2 regions of the Streptomyces sp. NPDC048516 genome follow, and region 2 is predicted to be linked to the other one. Evidence: predicted binding sites of a transcription regulator. Region 2 holds the regulator's gene; the other holds the start of a gene.

Region 1 (8,397 bases), on a different contig from region 2:
TCGCCTCCATCGACCCGATGACCGACTGGGGGCATCTGCTCTCGCTTACCCTGGGGCTGGTGAGCTGGCCGCTGCTGCGCCGCTGGCGCACCCGGCACGCCCGGCCCGCGCCGTTCCTGGGCGACCTGGGGCACCAGGCGCTGCGGGGCGTGCGGACCTACTGAGCGCCCGGCGGCCGCGGGCTCACGGCCGCACGGCCGAGCGGTACGTATGGGCGATGGCGTAGGCGCAGCCGCCCAGCAGCGCCACGCCGGACAGCACACCGCTGACGAACGGCACCCATGCCACGGCCGAGGTCGCCGCCATGACCAGCCCGGTCACCCCGAGCGCGGTCAGCGCGACACCGGGGACGGCGATGCTGCGCCGCTGCCAGATCGCCGACAGCGCGATGAAGTGCAGACCGACGATCAGCGCGGTCCAGGCCACGGCGGTCGGCTCGGGGGCGCCCGCGGCCCGGAGCGCGAGATTGCCGCCGATCAGCAGCACCACCTCGGCCCCCACGACGAACGCGAACCGCCCCCGGAACCAGTCCGCCCGGGGACCCTCGGCGCCCTCGGCGGGCTGCCCGCGGCGCCCGGCCCGCAGCGCCAGCGTCAGCAGCCCGGCGAAGGTGAGCACCGCGAGCACCCGCAGGGCGATACCGAGCGCGGGATTCAGCGGGGCGTGTGCATTGGCGACCACGAAGACCGTGCCGAAGAATGCGCCGATGAAGACTCCGGACGTCCGCTGCAACATGCGGTGAAGGTAGCAGTCATGACGGGGTGTGAGGACACAGGCGGCGGGTCTTCCGTACGGACCGCCCGGCCCCGGCCGACGCCCTGCCCGAGCCGTCCGGGGGCCCGGCAGCCCCTTGCCCGAGCCGTCCGGGGACCCGGCCGGACCGCTATCCCAGCCACATGAGCATGCCGTCCCCCTGGTCCGCCGCCGTGCGGAAGAACGGCCGCAGCTGCTCGTAATGCTCGCGCACATAGTCCAGGGACTCGCCCCGCTCCCAGACGATCGCCGGGTACACCTCCGCCGCGGCCAGATCCGCCGGGCCGACGCCCTCCGTCAGCCGTTCGCCGGATATCTCCGCCAGCGCCCCGGCGGCGGCCCGCACCTGCTCGGGGGTGAGGTATCGGGGCGGGCCGTAGCCCCAGTCGTCGGCATCCGGGACGGCCGCCTCGCCATGGACGATGTCCACCGGGAAGGCCGCCCGGCGCAGCAGGAATCCGAGTGCGTCCCAGGCCTTGTCGACGTCCATGCAGCGCGCCGGCGCGGACTGCGAAGACCCGGCCGCCTCCGTCTCCGTCTCCGCCTCTGCTTCCGCCTCCATCCACTCGCCGACCAGCTCCAGCGCCCACTCGGGATCGCCCAGGGCGCGGTCGAGTTCGGCAGGGGTGACACATGCGTACTGTCCGATCATGCTCATGGTCTTGAGGCTAGAGGCGGCCACTGACAACACCGGCCGGCGATGGGGCCGTTGCTCTCCCGCAGCGAGCGAATCAGGCCAGGGGCGGGGTGCCGTGGCCGCCTGGGAGAATGGCGGCCCCTTCCGAGCGCGGCCTCGTGCGGCGCTTGCCGGCCGCAGGAGTGCACCCGCCTTGTCCCCAGACCGCATGCCATCGACCGACCACGAGCAATCGATTCCGGACACCGCCGATCTCGGCCTGCAGGCCGACTGCGGCAGCTGCTTCGGGCTCTGCTGTGTCGCGCTGCCGTTCGCGGCCTCGGCGGACTTCGCGATCGACAAGGACGCCGGCCGGCCCTGCCCGAACCTGCAGACGGACTTCCGCTGCGGCATCCACACCGACCTTCGCCGGCGCGGCTTCTCCGGCTGCACCGTCTTCGACTGCTTCGGCGCCGGGCAGAAGGTCTCCCAGGTCACCTTCGGCGGACGGGACTGGCGCCGGGCCCCGGAGACCGCCCGGCAGATGTTCGACGTCTTCCCCGTCATGCGGCAGCTGCACGAACTCCTCTGGTACCTGGCCGAGGCGCTGGCCCGGCCGGCGGCCCGTCCGGTGCACGCCGAGCTGCGGGCCGCGCTGGAGAAGACCGAAGGCCTCACCCGCGCGGGCGCCCAGGAGCTCACGGCGCTCGATGTGCCGGCCCACCGGGGCGAGGTCAACGCCCTGCTGCTGCGCACCAGCGAGCTCGTACGGGCCGGGGTGCCGGGCCGCAAGAAGGAGCGGCGGGGAGCCGATCTCATGGGGGCCCGCCTCAAGGGGGCGCGTCTCCGGGGCGCCAACCTCCGCGGTGCCTACCTCATCGCCGCCGACCTCAAGGGCGCCGATCTGCGCACCGCCGACCTGATCGGTGCCGATCTGCGGGACGCCGACCTCAGCGGTGCCGATCTCACCGGCGCCCTCTTCCTGACCCAGTCGCAGCTCAACGCGGCCAAGGGCGACGCGGCGGCCAAGCTGCCGCAGGGCTTGTCCCGCCCCGCCCACTGGTAGCGCGCCGCGTCCGATCGCTCACAGCGAACGCACAGCGGGGAACATCTCCTGATCCGGCTGCATTGAGTGGGTAAAGCTCAACTTGCTTGCCGAAGGGGAGATCATGGCTTCGACGTCCACTCCGCTCACTCTGCCCGTGCTGCCCCTCGATGACGAGGTCGTGCTCCCCGGCATGGTGGTGCCCCTGGACCTGTCCGACGCGGACGTACGGGCAGCGGTGGAGGCCGCGCAGGCCGCCGCCACCCCGGGTAACAAACCGCGGGTGCTGCTCGTTCCCCGCGTCGACGGCACCTACGCCGGCATCGGCACGCTCGGGCGGATCGAGCAGGTCGGGCGGCTGTCCGACGGCGATCCCGGGGCCCTGATCCGGGGCCTGGGCCGGGTGCGGATCGGCTCCGGCACGACCGGGCCCGGCGCCGCCCTCTGGGTGGAGGGCACGGCCGTCGAGGAGACGGTCCCCGAGCCTCTGCCCGGCGCGGTGACCGAACTCGTCACGGAGTACAAGGCGCTGGCCACCAGCTGGCTGCGCAAGCGCGGCGCCTGGCAGGTCGTCGACCGCGTCCAGCAGATCGAGGACGTCCCGACGCTGGCCGACAACTCCGGCTACTCGCCGTTCCTGACCACCGAACAGAAGGTCCATCTGCTGGAGACCGCCGATCCGGTCGCCCGGCTGAAGTTCGCCACCGAGGCGCTGCGCGAGCACCTGGCCGAGCAGGACGTCGCCGAATCCATCGCCAAGGACGTCCAGGAAGGCGTCGACAAGCAGCAGCGGGAGTTCCTGCTGCGGCGGCAGCTGGAGGCGGTCCGCAAGGAACTCGCCGACCTGAACGGCGATCCGGAGGACGAGAGCGACGACTACCGCGCCCGGGTCGAGGCCGCCGACCTGCCCGAGGACGTCCGCAAGGCCGCCCTCAAGGAGGTCGACAAGCTGGAGCGGTCCAGCGACCAGAGCCCCGAGGGCTCCTGGATCCGCACCTGGCTGGACACCGTCCTGGAACTGCCCTGGAACGAACGCACCGAGGACGCCTACGACATCACCGGCGCCAGGGAGGTGCTGGACGCCGACCACTTCGGCCTGGAGGACGTCAAGGAGCGGATCACCGAATACCTGGCCGTCCGCAAGCGACGGGCCGAGCGGGGCCTCGGGCCGGTCGGCGGGCCGTCGAAGGGGACATCGCGCGGCGATGCGGGCCAGGGCGGCGGGCGACGTGCGGGCGGCGCCGTGCTGGCGCTCGTCGGGCCGCCCGGGGTCGGCAAGACCTCGCTCGGCGAGTCCGTCGCGCGGGCCATGGGCCGGAAGTTCGTCCGGGTCGCGCTCGGCGGCGTCCGGGACGAGGCGGAGATCCGCGGCCACCGCCGTACGTACGTCGGCGCGCTCCCCGGCCGGATCGTACGGGCCATCAAGGAGGCCGGGTCGATGAACCCGGTGGTGCTGCTCGACGAAATCGACAAGGTGGGCTCCGACTTCCGGGGCGACCCGGCCGCCGCCCTCCTGGAGGTCCTGGACCCGGCGCAGAACCACACCTTCCGTGATCACTACCTGGAGGTCGAACTCGACCTCAGCGATGTGGTCTTCCTGGCCACCGCCAATGTCCTCGAAGCCATCCCCGAGCCGCTGCTCGACCGGATGGAGCTGGTGCGCCTGGACGGCTACACCGAGGACGAGAAGGTCGTCATCGCCCGGGACCACCTGCTGCCGCGCCAGCTGGAGCGGGCCGGTCTGGAGACCGGCGAGGTGACCCTGGAGGACGACGCGCTGCGCAAGCTGGCGGGGGAGTACACCCGTGAGGCGGGCGTACGGAATCTGGAGCGCGCCGTCGCCAGGCTGCTGCGGAAGGTCACCGCACAGCACGAACTGGGGGAGCGGGAGCTGCCGTTCACGGTCGGCACGGACCAGCTGCGCCCGCTGATCGGGCGGCCGCACCACACCCCGGAGGCGGCGCAGGACCCGGCCGAGCGGCGCACCGCGGTGCCCGGGGTGGTCACCGGACTCGCGGTCACCGGCGCGGGCGGCGATGTCCTCTATGTGGAGGCCTCGCTCGCCGATCCGGAGACCGGCGCTTCCGGGCTCCAGCTGACCGGCCAGCTCGGTGACGTGATGAAGGAGTCCGCGCACATCGCGCTGTCGTTCCTGCGCTCCCACGGTGCCGAACTGGAGCTTCCGGTCGCCGACCTGAAGGAGCGCGGTGTGCATCTGCACGTACCGGCGGGCGCCGTCCCCAAGGACGGGCCGAGCGCGGGCGTGACGATGACGACGGCGCTGGCCTCGCTGCTGTCGGGCCGGCAGGTCCGGCCGGAGGTGGCGATGACCGGTGAGGTCTCGCTGACCGGGCGGGTGCTGCCGATCGGCGGCGTCAAGCAGAAGCTGCTGGCGGCGCACCGGGCCGGGATCACCACCGTCATCATCCCCCGGCGCAATGAACCGGACCTGGACGACGTACCGGCCGAGATCCTGGACTCCCTGGAGGTCCACCCGGTCGCCGATGTCCGCCAGGTGCTGGAACTGGCGCTGACCCCGGCCGCGCACGGGGCCGCCCCGGAGATATCGGTCGCGGCCTGAGGGGCACGGCCTGAGGGCACGGCCTGACGGCCCCGGCCTCACGGACCCGGCCGGAAACGGTACGGGCCCCTGCCGCACCCGGTGTGCGGCAGGGGCCCGCTCGTGCGTACGGCCCGGGCGTGGAGAGGGGCCGCACGCCCGTGCATCAGCCGTTGGCGAGGGCCTTGAGACGGTCCAGCGCGCCGTTGAAGCGGTTGTGGTCACCGACCGTCGTGCCGGACGAGGTGTACTGCCAGATGGTGTGGAAGCCCCAGCCGGCCGGGAGTTCGCCGGCCGAGGAGCCGTAGCGCGGTATCCACAGCGGGTTGACGGCGCCGAAGGCGGCGGAGTTGCCGGTGCACTGCTTCCACCAGCTGGTGGAGGTGTAGATGACGGCGTCCCGGCCGGTACGCGCCTTGTAGGTGGCGAACCAGTCCTTCATCCAGTTCACCAGGCCGGCCGCGCTCAGCCCGTAACAGGTCGCGCCGTAGGGGTTGTACTCCATGTCGAGCGCGCCGGGCAGCGTCTTGCCGTCCCGGGACCAGCCGCCGCCGTGATTGACGAAGTAGGTGGCCTGGGCGGCACCGCTGGAGGTGTCGGGCGTCGCGAAGTGGTACGCGCCCCGGATCATGCCGGTGTTGTAGGAGCCGTTGTACTGCTGCGCGAAGGACGGATTGGTGTAGCTGGTGGACTCGGTCGCCTTGACATAGGCGAAGCGGACGCCGCTGTTCCAGAGCGTCGACCAGGCGACGCTGCCGTTGTGGCTGCTGACGTCCACACCCTCGACGGACGCGAGTGACGACGCCGGCGGTGTGGTGCCGGCCACGGTGCCCTCGTGCCGGGCGATCTGGGAACCGGCCCAGTCCTGGCCCGGGTGGCGGGGCTCGGGCGCGCGCCGGGTGGCCGTGGCTCCGGCGGTACCCGGCAGCCCGAGGAGGAGGGAGAGGACCGCGAGGAGGACCCCGGCCAGGGTCGTGAGGGAGCGTGCGGGTCGGTGGGGGAAGCCGGATCTGAGCACGGACATACGTGCCTCCGAAGATCTCGGTGGGTGACCTGAGGGGGGAGGAACTGACGGCATGGCGCAGGCGTGCGGACGCGGCGGTGCGACGGGCAGGGCGCGCGGCGGACCGTTGACAGCCCGGGGCCTCTTGGTATGCCCATGCCAGAAATGACGGTACGCGCGTAGAACGACGTGACAAAAGAGGGGCGCCGTGCTGCCGTTGGTCTACTCCTGCGAAATACTGGCCGAGCTGCGGCTTCAGTCGCCGATGGCGGAAACTTTCAGGTGAGGGAAAGCGAGAAGGGGCGCTGACGTGCACAACACCGGAGCCGACGGTACGACGGCGGACGGCGAACCAATTGGTGTGGACCACGTATTTCTGGCCCTGGAACGCGAATTGGCGGTATTTCTCCGCCGGGCCCGTGCCTCGTCCGGCGAACTGGCACGAGAGGTACATCCTGACCTGGAGCCCTCCGCGTACGGCCTCCTCGTCCGGCTGGCCGACGCCGGCACCCAGCGGGCCACCGGCCTCGCCGGCTTCTTCGGCGTCGGCAAGGCCACGATGAGCCGCCAGTTGCACGCCCTGGAAAAGCTCGGACTCATCGCCCGCGAGCCGGATCCCGCCGACGGCCGTGCCGTCCTGGTACGCCTCACCGAGGAGGGCCGCGACCGCTTCACCCGCGTCCGCACCGGCCGCCGCGCCCAGTACGCCCGCCGCCTCGCCTCCTGGGACCGCACCGAGGTCGCCGAACTCGCCCGTCTGCTGCACCGGCTGAACACGGAGCAGGAGGGGGACGAGGTCTAGGGGCGTCTCTCCTGGGGGGCGTCCTGCACGGCGGGGAGTGGTGGCCTCGGCCCCCGGGACCCGCCTCGCCGTGGTGCCGTTCCCCGACGCCGGGAGAAATTTCCCGTCCGCCGGTGTTTGTCACGGCGCCACAAAAGCCCGGGCACAACATCCCGGGGCACAAAATCCCAGCGCCCCCAGAGCCCAGCGCCCCCAAAGCCCGGCGCCCCAAATCCCGGCCCCGGAAGGAAACACCGCGCCACAAGAATCACGGAGCCATGGCGTCACGGCGCCGCTCCGTCACGGCGCCGCTCCGTCACGGCGCCACGAAGATCACCGCCGCGTCATCCCGCGCCTTGCCGCGCGGATACGCCGCACACTTCGGGTCCGCCGCCTCCGCCGCCCGGACCCGGTCGATCAGCGACTGCGGGCCCTGCCCGGCCACCAGCGCCACGCAGTCGGCCCAGGAGCCCTCGCGGAAGACCTCCGTCCAGCGGCCCGCACCGTCGCTGAGCGCGGTCAGCGAACGCAGGCCGGAGCGCGGCACGCTGCCGGACACCGCCCGGGTGGCCACCGCCGGGTCGGCGGCCGCGGTGAAGAAGCCCCCCTCCGCGTTGCGCAGTGCCTCGACCGCGCGGGCGTACTTCCGGCCCGCCGCGGCCCGTTCCGCCGATCCGCGGGGCAGTGCCCGGACGGCCGCGCGCCGGTCGCGGACCGCGGGCGGCAGCTCGTCCAGCCGCGGGTCGAGCACCGGCTGCACCGAGCCGTCCGCCCACTCCAGGAGCAGCACCGAATCGGACAGGACGAGGTATTCGACGGTGTCCCCGGACCACCGTGCGGAGACCACGGTTGCCTGTGGAGTGCGGGCGTGAGAAAGGTCACAGGTTGACCGGTGAGTATCGGCCGTCCGGGAGATGGCCGAGGAGAGAACCTCAGCGAGCGTCATATCCCGGTGTGAAACCGACAGTTCGAGCATTGCGCCACCGAGGCGGGCGGTGAACCACGGCACCGTGTGGCGGCAGCCGTAGTCCTCCTCGGGAGGCGTCACCCCGTCCAGCAGGACGAGGGCTCCGCCCTGGCCGGCGGCCGGCAGGGCGACCGATGCGTAGTCCTCGTTTGGGCGTTGGGGGTCACCCGGCTCGGTGGCGAGTTCGATGCGCATGGCCGTCAGTCTGCCGGAGGTCCCGGCTCCGACCCCGGCGGCAGGGGCCGGCGGCGGCGCCGGAGGGCGGCCGGGGCGGCGGCGTACCGGAGGTAAGGACCGCCGGGGCGGCGGCGTGCGGGCGCGCATCCTTCCAGGAGCCGGACGCATCTCCAAACCCGTTCGGGGGCGGGACGACGTTGCGGCCGAAAACGTTGGCGCACGGAAGTTGATGGTCAAACTCCGATTGATGTTCACTCGTTCAGGTGGCCGGGCATGTGTTGCCGAGCCACTGCGCGGCGCCGGTGGAATGGTCGTTGCCCGGTCATGGGGTGGGGCCAGGACGTTCGTCGCGACGCGCAGAGCCGGGCTGTTTCCCCTCGCGGAAGTGTGTGCTGCTGCGTCTTCGCGCAGGTCCGCCCCCGTGAGCGGAGAGCGAGCCGGGTCCGCGACGCCATATGGCGTGGACAGGCGAGACAGGAATGCGAGCAGCGGTGC
Region 2 (8,397 bases):
AGCGTGGCGACGTTCTCCGCGCCGAGCTGCTGGAAGAGGAATTCGTTGCCCAGACGGCGCGGGGAGTCACCGGTGCACTTCTCGTCGCCGCCCATGATCGCGAACTTCACGCCCGCGATGTGCAGCAGCTCCGCGAAGGCCTTGGTGGTCTTCTTGGCGCGGTCCTCCAGGGCACCGGCGCAGCCGACCCAGTAGAGGTACTCGACCTCGGTCAGGTCCTCGATGTCCTGGCCGACGATCGGGACCTCGAAGTCGACCTCCTTGGTCCAGGCCAGCCGCTGCTTCTTGGCCAGGCCCCAGGGGTTGCCCTTCTTCTCCAGGTTCTTGAGCATCGTGCCCGCCTCGGACGGGAACGAGGACTCGATCATGACCTGGTAGCGGCGCATGTCGACGATGTGGTCGATGTGCTCGATGTCGACCGGGCACTGCTCGACACAGGCGCCGCAGGTGGTGCAGGACCACAGGACGTCGGGGTCGATGACGCCGTTCTCCTCGGCGGTGCCGATCAGCGGGCGCTCGGCCTCGGCCAGCGCCGCCGCGGGCACGCCGGCCAGCTGCTCGGCACTCGCCTTCTCGTTGCCCTCTTCGTCCTTGCCGCCGCCCGCGAGCAGGTACGGCGCCTTGGCGTGCGCATGGTCGCGCAGCGACATGATCAGGAGCTTGGGGGAGAGCGGCTTGCCGGTGTTCCAGGCGGGGCACTGCGACTGGCAGCGGCCGCACTCGGTGCAGGTGGAGAAGTCGAGCAGGCCCTTCCAGGAGAAGTGCTCGACCTGGGAGACGCCGAACTGGTCGTCCTCGCCCGGGTCCTCGAAGTCGATCGGCTTGCCCGCGCTGGTCATCGGCTGCAGCGCGCCGAGCGCGACGGCGCCGTCCGCCTCGCGCTTGAACCAGATGTTGGGGAAGGCCAGGAAGCGGTGCCAGGCGACACCCATGTCCGTCTTCAGCGAGACCGTGATCATCCAGATGAAGGACGTCGCGATCTTGAGGCCGGCGAAGAAGTAGGTGAGGTTCTGCAGGGTGCCGAGGCTCATCCCCTTGAAGGCCGCGACCAGCGGGTACGACAGGAAGTACGCCGGCTCGTAGTGGTCGACGCCGTGCTGGGCGCCCTCCAGGGCGTGCAGCGTCACGATGCAGATGCCGACGATGAGGATGACGGCCTCGACGAAGTACGCCTGGCCGGTGTTGGAGCCCGCGAAGCGGGACTTGCGGCCCGCGTTGCCGGGGCGGCTCAGCTGGCGGATGACGATCAGGACGATGATGCCCACGGTCGTCAGCGTGCCCATCGCCTCGACGTACATCTCCCACGGCAGCCAGTCGCCGATGACCGGGATCAGCCAGTCGGCCCGGAAGAGCTGGCCGATGGCGTTGACGATCGTCAGCAGCAGGGTGAGGAAGCCCACCGCCACGAACCAGTGCGCGACGCCGACGACGCCCCAGCGGTTCATGCGAGTGTGGCCGACGAACTCCCTGGCCACCGTCACGGTCCGCTGGGCGGGGGCGTCGGTCCGGGTGCCGGCGGGCACCGGCTGGCCCAGTCGCAGCTGGCGGTAGATCTGCAGGAGGGCGCGGCCGAACAGCGCCACGGCGACCGCGATGAGCACCAGCGACACGATGATCGCGGCGAGTTGCATGGGAGGCTCCTCGTACCTGCGAGAGCGGAAACGGAGTAACTACTAAGCGGTAACTTTTTTGGTCTGTCGCTGAGGTTACCCATTCTCCCCCGTGCCATGAAGCCGCCCGGCCGGTGATCTGCGTCGCGAAGGCAACCCTGTGTACACCCCCGGCGTCTTGGCCGCTGAGGCCTGGTGACGATAAGGGCAATATAAAACTTGAGCCCATGGGACTCATGTCTGTTGACAGGTTTTCTTCGGTACTGCACTCTTGAGCCTGTTCCACTCAAGTCAGCTGGAGGAATTGAAATGGCACGTGCGGTCGGCATCGACCTGGGCACGACGAACTCCGTCGTCAGTGTTCTCGAAGGCGGTGAGCCCACCGTCATCACCAACGCCGAGGGCGCCAGGACCACGCCGTCCGTTGTCGCCTTCGCCAAGAACGGCGAGGTGCTGGTCGGCGAGGTCGCCAAGCGTCAGGCGGTCACCAACGTCGACAGGACCATCCGGTCGGTCAAGCGCCACATGGGCACCGACTGGAAGATCGACATCGACGGCAAGGGCTTCAACCCGCAGCAGATGAGCGCCTTCATCCTGCAGAAGCTCAAGCGCGACGCCGAGTCGTACCTCGGGGAGAAGGTCGTCGACGCGGTCATCACCGTTCCGGCCTACTTCAACGACTCCGAGCGCCAGGCCACCAAGGAGGCCGGTGAGATCGCGGGCCTCAACGTCCTGCGGATCGTCAACGAGCCCACCGCGGCGGCCCTGGCCTACGGCCTGGAGAAGGACGACCAGACCATTCTGGTCTTCGACCTCGGTGGCGGCACCTTCGACGTCTCGCTCCTGGAGATCGGCGACGGCGTCGTCGAGGTGAAGGCCACCAACGGTGACAACCACCTCGGTGGTGACGACTGGGACCAGCGCGTCGTCGACTACCTGGTCAAGCAGTTCCAGAACGGCCACGGCGTCGACCTGGCCAAGGACAAGATGGCGCTGCAGCGTCTGCGCGAGGCCGCCGAGAAGGCGAAGATCGAGCTGTCGTCCTCCACCGAGACGACGATCAACCTTCCCTACATCACCGCCTCCGCCGAGGGCCCGCTGCACCTGGACGAGAAGCTCACGCGCTCGCAGTTCCAGCAGCTCACCTCGGACCTCCTGGACCGCTGCAAGACACCGTTCCACAACGTGATCAAGGACGCGGGTATCAACCTGTCCGAGATCGACCACGTGGTCCTGGTCGGCGGCTCCACCCGTATGCCCGCCGTCGCCGAGCTCGTCAAGGAGCTGACCGGCGGCAAGGACGCCAACAAGGGCGTCAACCCGGACGAGGTCGTCGCCATCGGCGCCACCCTCCAGGCCGGTGTGCTCAAGGGTGAGGTCAAGGACGTCCTCCTGCTGGACGTCACCCCGCTGTCCCTCGGTATCGAGACCAAGGGCGGCATCATGACCAAGCTCATCGAGCGCAACACCACGATCCCGACCAAGCGGTCCGAGATCTTCACGACGGCCGAGGACAACCAGCCGTCCGTGCAGATCCAGGTCTACCAGGGCGAGCGCGAGATCGCGGCGTACAACAAGAAGCTCGGGATGTTCGAGCTGACCGGTCTGCCGCCGGCCCCCCGCGGGGTCCCGCAGATCGAGGTCTCCTTCGACATCGACGCCAACGGCATCATGCACGTGACCGCGAAGGACCTGGGCACGGGCAAGGAGCAGAAGATGACCGTCACCGGCGGCTCCTCGCTGCCGAAGGACGAGGTCGACCGGATGCGCCAGGAGGCCGAGCAGTACGCGGACGAGGACACCAAGCGCCGCGAGGCCGCCGAGACCCGCAACCAGGCCGAACAGCTCGTCTACCAGACCGAGAAGTTCCTCAAGGACAACGAGGAGAAGGTCCCCGGCGAGGTCAAGACCGAGGTCGAGGAAGCCCTCACCGAGCTGAAGGAAAAGCTCAAGGGCGAGGACACCGCCGAGATCCGGACCGCCACCGAGAAGGTCGCGGCCGTCTCCCAGAAGCTGGGCCAGGCCATGTACGCCGACGCCCAGGGTGCGGCCGGTGCCGAGGGCGCTGCCGGTGCCGAGGGCGCCGAGCAGGCCAAGGCCGAGGACGACGTCGTGGACGCCGAGATCGTCGACGACGAGAAGCCCAAGAAGGACGGTGCCGCGTGACGGAGGAGACCCCGGGCTTCGACGAGAAGCCCGACGTCCCTTCCGACGCCGCTCCCGAAGACGCGGCGCAGGCCGAGTCCGCCGACAAGGCGGGCTCGGCCCCGGCCGGGGACGTAACGGACGTAGCGCTCCAGGCGCAGCTGGACCAGGTACGTACGGCGCTCAACGAGCGCACGGCGGACCTCCAGCGGCTCCAGGCGGAGTACCAGAACTACCGCCGTCGGGTGGAACGGGACCGGGTCACGGTCAAGGAGATCGCCGCGGCGAACCTCCTGTCCGAGCTCCTTCCCACCCTCGACGACATCGGCCGTGCCCGTGAGCACGGTGAACTGGTCGGCGGCTTCAAGTCGGTGGCCGAATCGATGGAGACCGTGGTCGCCAAGCTGGGTCTGCAGCAGTTCGGCAAGGAGGGTGAGCCCTTCGACCCGACGATCCACGAGGCGCTGATGCATTCGTACGCACCGGATGTCACCGAGACGACGTGCGTGGCGATCCTGCAGCCCGGGTATCGCATCGGTGAACGAACGATCCGCCCCGCGCGGGTCGCCGTCGCCGAGCCGCAGCCGGGTGCCCAGGGCGCCAAGTCCGCCTCCGACGAGGACCCCCAGGCTTCGGACGAGGAGAGCGGTGGCCCGGACGAGGGCTGACGTGAGGACAGAGAGTAAATCCGTGCGGGAGGAGGGACGTCGGGGATGAGCACCAAGGACTTCGTCGAGAAGGACTACTACAAGGTCCTCGGCGTCCCGAAGGACGCCACCGAAGCGGAGATCAAGAAGGCGTACCGCAAGCTCGCCCGGGAGTTCCACCCGGACGCCAACAAGGGCGACGCCAAGGCCGAGGAGCGCTTCAAGGAGATCTCCGAGGCCCACGACGTCCTGGGCGACACCAAGCGCCGCAAGGAGTACGACGAGGCGCGCACGCTGTTCGGCAACGGCGGCTACCGCCCGGGTCCGGGCGGCGGCGGCTCCTTCAACTTCGACCTGGGTGACCTCTTCGGGGGCACGCCCGGTCAGGGCGGCGGGGGCGGCGGCTTCGGCGGCGGGCTCGGGGACGTCTTCGGCGGCCTGTTCAACCGCGGCGGCGCCGGTACGCGTACCCACGCGCGCCGCGGCCAGGACATCGAGTCCGAGGTGACGCTCAGCTTCACCGAGGCGGTCGACGGGGCCACGGTCCCGCTGCGGATGTCCAGCCAGGCGCCGTGCAAGGCGTGTTCGGGTACCGGCGACAAGAACGGTACGCCGCGGGTCTGTCCGACCTGTGTCGGCACCGGCCAGGTCAGCCGGGGCGCGGGCGGTGGCTTCTCGCTCACCGACCCGTGCGCCGACTGCAAGGGCCGGGGCCTGATCGCCCAGGACCCCTGCGAGGTCTGCAAGGGCAGTGGCCGGGCGACCAGTGCCCGCACGATGCAGGTCCGGATCCCCGCGGGCGTCTCCGACGGGCAGCGCATCCGGCTGCGCGGCAAGGGCGCTCCGGGCGAGCAGGGCGGCCCGGCCGGCGATCTGTACGTGGTCGTGCATGTCGACGCCCACCCGGTCTTCGGCCGCAAGGGCGACAACCTCACCGTCACGGTGCCGGTCACCTTCCCGGAGGCCGCGCTCGGTGGTGAGGTCAAGGTGCCGACGCTGGGCGGCCCGCCGGTGACGCTGAAGCTGCCGGCCGGCACCCCCAACGGACGCACCATGCGCGCCCGGGGCAAGGGTGCGACCCGTAAGGACGGCACCCGGGGTGATCTGCTGGTCACCATAGAGGTGCTGGTCCCGAGCGACCTCAGCGGCAAGGCGAAGGAGTCGCTGGAGTCCTATCGCGAGGCGACCGCGGGCCCGGACCCGCGGGCAGAGCTGTTCCAGGCCGCGAAGGGAGCTTGAGATGGACAGCCGGGGCGGGCAGCGTCGTAACCCCTATGAACTGACCGAAGAGTCGCCGGTGTATGTCATCTCCGTCGCGGCTCAGCTCTCCGGACTGCATCCGCAGACCCTTCGGCAGTACGACCGGCTGGGGCTGGTCTCGCCCGACCGCACGCCCGGGCGGGGCCGCCGCTATTCGGCCCGGGACATCGAACTGCTCCGTACGGTGCAGCAGTTGTCCCAGGACGAGGGCATCAACCTCGCCGGCATCAAGCGCATCATCGAGCTGGAGAACCAGGTCGCCGCCCTGCAGCAGCGGGTCGTCGAACTGCAGGGCGCCCTGGAGGGCGCGGCCAGCGCGATGCAGCAGCGGGAAGCGGCGGTGCACGCCTCCTACCGGCGGGATCTGGTGCCGTATCACGACGTGCAGCAGACCAGCGCGCTGGTGGTGTGGCGGCCCAAGCGGCCGGAGTGATCCGGCAGGCCGGGGCACGGGCACCCGGCGCGTGAGGTGGCAAAGGGCCGGGGAAACCCGGCCCTTGTCGCGTTTTTGCGCACGGTGCGGGGCGTCGTGGTGTGCCGCCTGCGTCCGCCCGCGTACGGCCGCGCCCGCTCAGCAGCCGTTGTACCCCGCCGTCGGCATCGACAGCCGGCGGTGCACATGCGACTTCATCGCCAGGGTGTAGACCGGCTCGTCGAAGTCGGTGGTCTCCAGGCGCACCCCGGCCTCGGCGCACCGTGCCGTGAACTCGGCGGCGTTGTCGATGGCATTCTCCAGTGCCCGGCGGTTGGGCGCCACGAACACATCCACCAGGCCCGCTTCGACATCGCGCCACAGCGCGCCGTGATCGGCGCGCAGGTGGTGCAGGCTGAGCCGGCAGGTCAGGTGGTAGTCACGGGCTGCCGCCCACTGGGTGCACATGTCGTGCTGGCCGCGGTCATCGACCAGGAACGGATCCTCGTCCAGCTCGGACAGCGGCATCAGGCAGGCGATCGCCGTCACTCGGACCGAGTTCATCGTGCCCTCCGGGGCGTGGCGACTGTGGGGGCGACGATACCCCCGCGGGTGGCCCGTGGAGGAGGGGCTGTACCGGGCGGCGAAGCGTAACCGCAGGCGTGACAGATCTTCCAGCCGTCCTGGCTGACGGCCAGTTGGCCGCCGCAGCGCGGGCAGAGCTCGGCGTGCGGATGCGGCCGGGTGGAGGACGGACGTCTTGGGGACGGACGCCTTGGGGACGGACGGCCCGGAGCGGTCGTCACGATGCGCACTGCCGACGCCATGCGGCCTCCAGCTGCCGTCTTTTGCCTGGGGCAGGCCCGATGCCGTCCGCCATTGCACGGAGCTGTTCGGTTCCCGTCGCTCCTGAGTACCAGGTGGACGGCCGGCGGCGGAGCGGGAAGGTCCGTTTTCGGCCAGGGGGCCGACGGGCCCAGCGGGACGCGGGGGCGGCGGCCCGGCCCTCAGGCCCGGCCCATCGCCTTGGTCACCGCGATCTCGATCATGACGCGATCGGGGTTGGGCGTGGGGGTCCGGCCGTAGCGCTCGGCGTACCGGCGCACCGCGTCGGCCACCGACTCGCTGTCCGTACGCACCCGCCCGATGCCCTCCAGGGTGGCCCAGCGGCCCTTGTCGACCTGGCACACGGCGACGGTGGCGCCGTCCGCCCCGGCGGCGAGGACGTTTTTGACCTTGGTGCTGTCCTTGCGGGTGATGATCCGCGCGATCCGCTGCCCGGCGTCGTAGGTGACGCCCACCGGGACGACGTGCGGCGTCCCGTTCGTCCGCAGCGTGGTGAGGGTCGGCATCAGGTACTCGCCCCAGAAGGCGAGGTACTCCGGGCTGAGGGCACTGAGGTCATGGGCCATGGGGGCAAGGGTAGGCCGGGGCCCGGGGGTCAGAGGAAGTCGGTGGTTTCCAGCTCGAAGGAGAAGGGGGCGGGGAGGGGGAGGGGTTTGCCGAAGGGGGCGATGTGGGTGGCGAGGTAGTCCTCGCCCTCCGGCTCGCTGAACAGCGTGACCGCTGACTTGTCACGGTCGACCAGGAGATGGAGCGGGATGCCGGAGCGGGCGTAGCCATGGCCTTTGGAGACGCGGTCCTTGCGGGGCTTGCGCGACGTCACCTCGACGACCATGGCGACGCCGTCGCTGGGCATCCAGGGAGGGGCGCCGCGGAAGAGACGAAGCGCTCGTGGGGCGATGGTGGCGTCGGGGATCACGTGGTCCGCGGGCCGGCCCGCCGGGTGGGGAAGGACAAGTCCTTTGTGTCCCGAGAACTGCATCGCCGTCGCGGACAACTGCATCACTTGCTCGGAGACGAGACCCAGGTAGTCCTCGTGGTCGCCGTCCGGCGGCGGTGTCACAGCGATCTCCCCCTCGATGAGCTCGGCTCGGAAACCTGCCGGGGTCTCCAGCGCCAGAAAGCCTTCCAGGAGGATGTCGTCCTGCGTGGGCATCGGCTCGTGTGCCATAGCCGTCATGCTGCACCTCCTCGTGGTCGAAGGCCAGTGTCGCCGGGTGGTGCGGGTCCGGACGGCGCGTTGGGTGCGATTCCCTCGCACGAGTGAGCGAGGGTGGGGTGGGCAGGGCTCCCGGAACAACCTTGAGTGGAATAGACTCAACTTATCGCACGTTGGCATGAGCAGGGTGGGTGCCGTACAGGCGCAGAATGGGCCCGAACGAGCCCGCCAGAGGCTGTTCAGGACGAGTCGAGGAGGATCGCGAGGACGTGGACGCCGAGCTGACCAACAAGAGCCGGGAGGCGCTGAGCGCCGCCAATG

Evidence for each region. The regulator HspR, encoded in region 2, represses chaperone genes until heat shock. The targets are predictions, from matches to a motif close to TTGAGNNNNNNNNNCTCAA.
Region 1: lon (endopeptidase La) is a predicted target of HspR. The motif match lies at 2,498-2,516, and genes of this name have one in related genera.

The regions. Positions count from the first base shown of each region.
Region 1 covers NZ_JBICWS010000002.1:655,104-663,500, forward strand. Annotated here, with positions in the region: gene ACGFR7_RS06770 (rhomboid-like protein) at 1-164, shown strand, start outside; gene ACGFR7_RS06775 (hypothetical protein) at 184-735, opposite strand; gene ACGFR7_RS06780 (YfbM family protein) at 884-1,411, opposite strand; gene ACGFR7_RS06785 (pentapeptide repeat-containing protein) at 1,599-2,435, shown strand; gene lon (endopeptidase La) at 2,539-4,995, shown strand; gene ACGFR7_RS06795 (lysozyme) at 5,141-5,998, opposite strand; gene ACGFR7_RS06800 (MarR family winged helix-turn-helix transcriptional regulator) at 6,288-6,779, shown strand; gene ACGFR7_RS06805 (hypothetical protein) at 7,075-7,920, opposite strand.
Region 2 covers NZ_JBICWS010000004.1:35,374-43,770, reverse strand. Annotated here, with positions in the region: gene ACGFR7_RS09705 (heterodisulfide reductase-related iron-sulfur binding cluster) at 1-1,631, opposite strand, end outside; gene dnaK (molecular chaperone DnaK) at 1,920-3,776, shown strand; gene grpE (nucleotide exchange factor GrpE) at 3,773-4,423, shown strand; gene dnaJ (molecular chaperone DnaJ) at 4,469-5,641, shown strand; gene ACGFR7_RS09685 (heat shock protein transcriptional repressor HspR) at 5,643-6,095, shown strand; gene ACGFR7_RS09680 (hypothetical protein) at 6,234-6,638, opposite strand; gene ACGFR7_RS09675 (pyridoxamine 5'-phosphate oxidase family protein) at 7,082-7,486, opposite strand; gene ACGFR7_RS09670 (Uma2 family endonuclease) at 7,516-8,088, opposite strand; gene clpB (ATP-dependent chaperone ClpB) at 8,346-8,397, shown strand, end outside.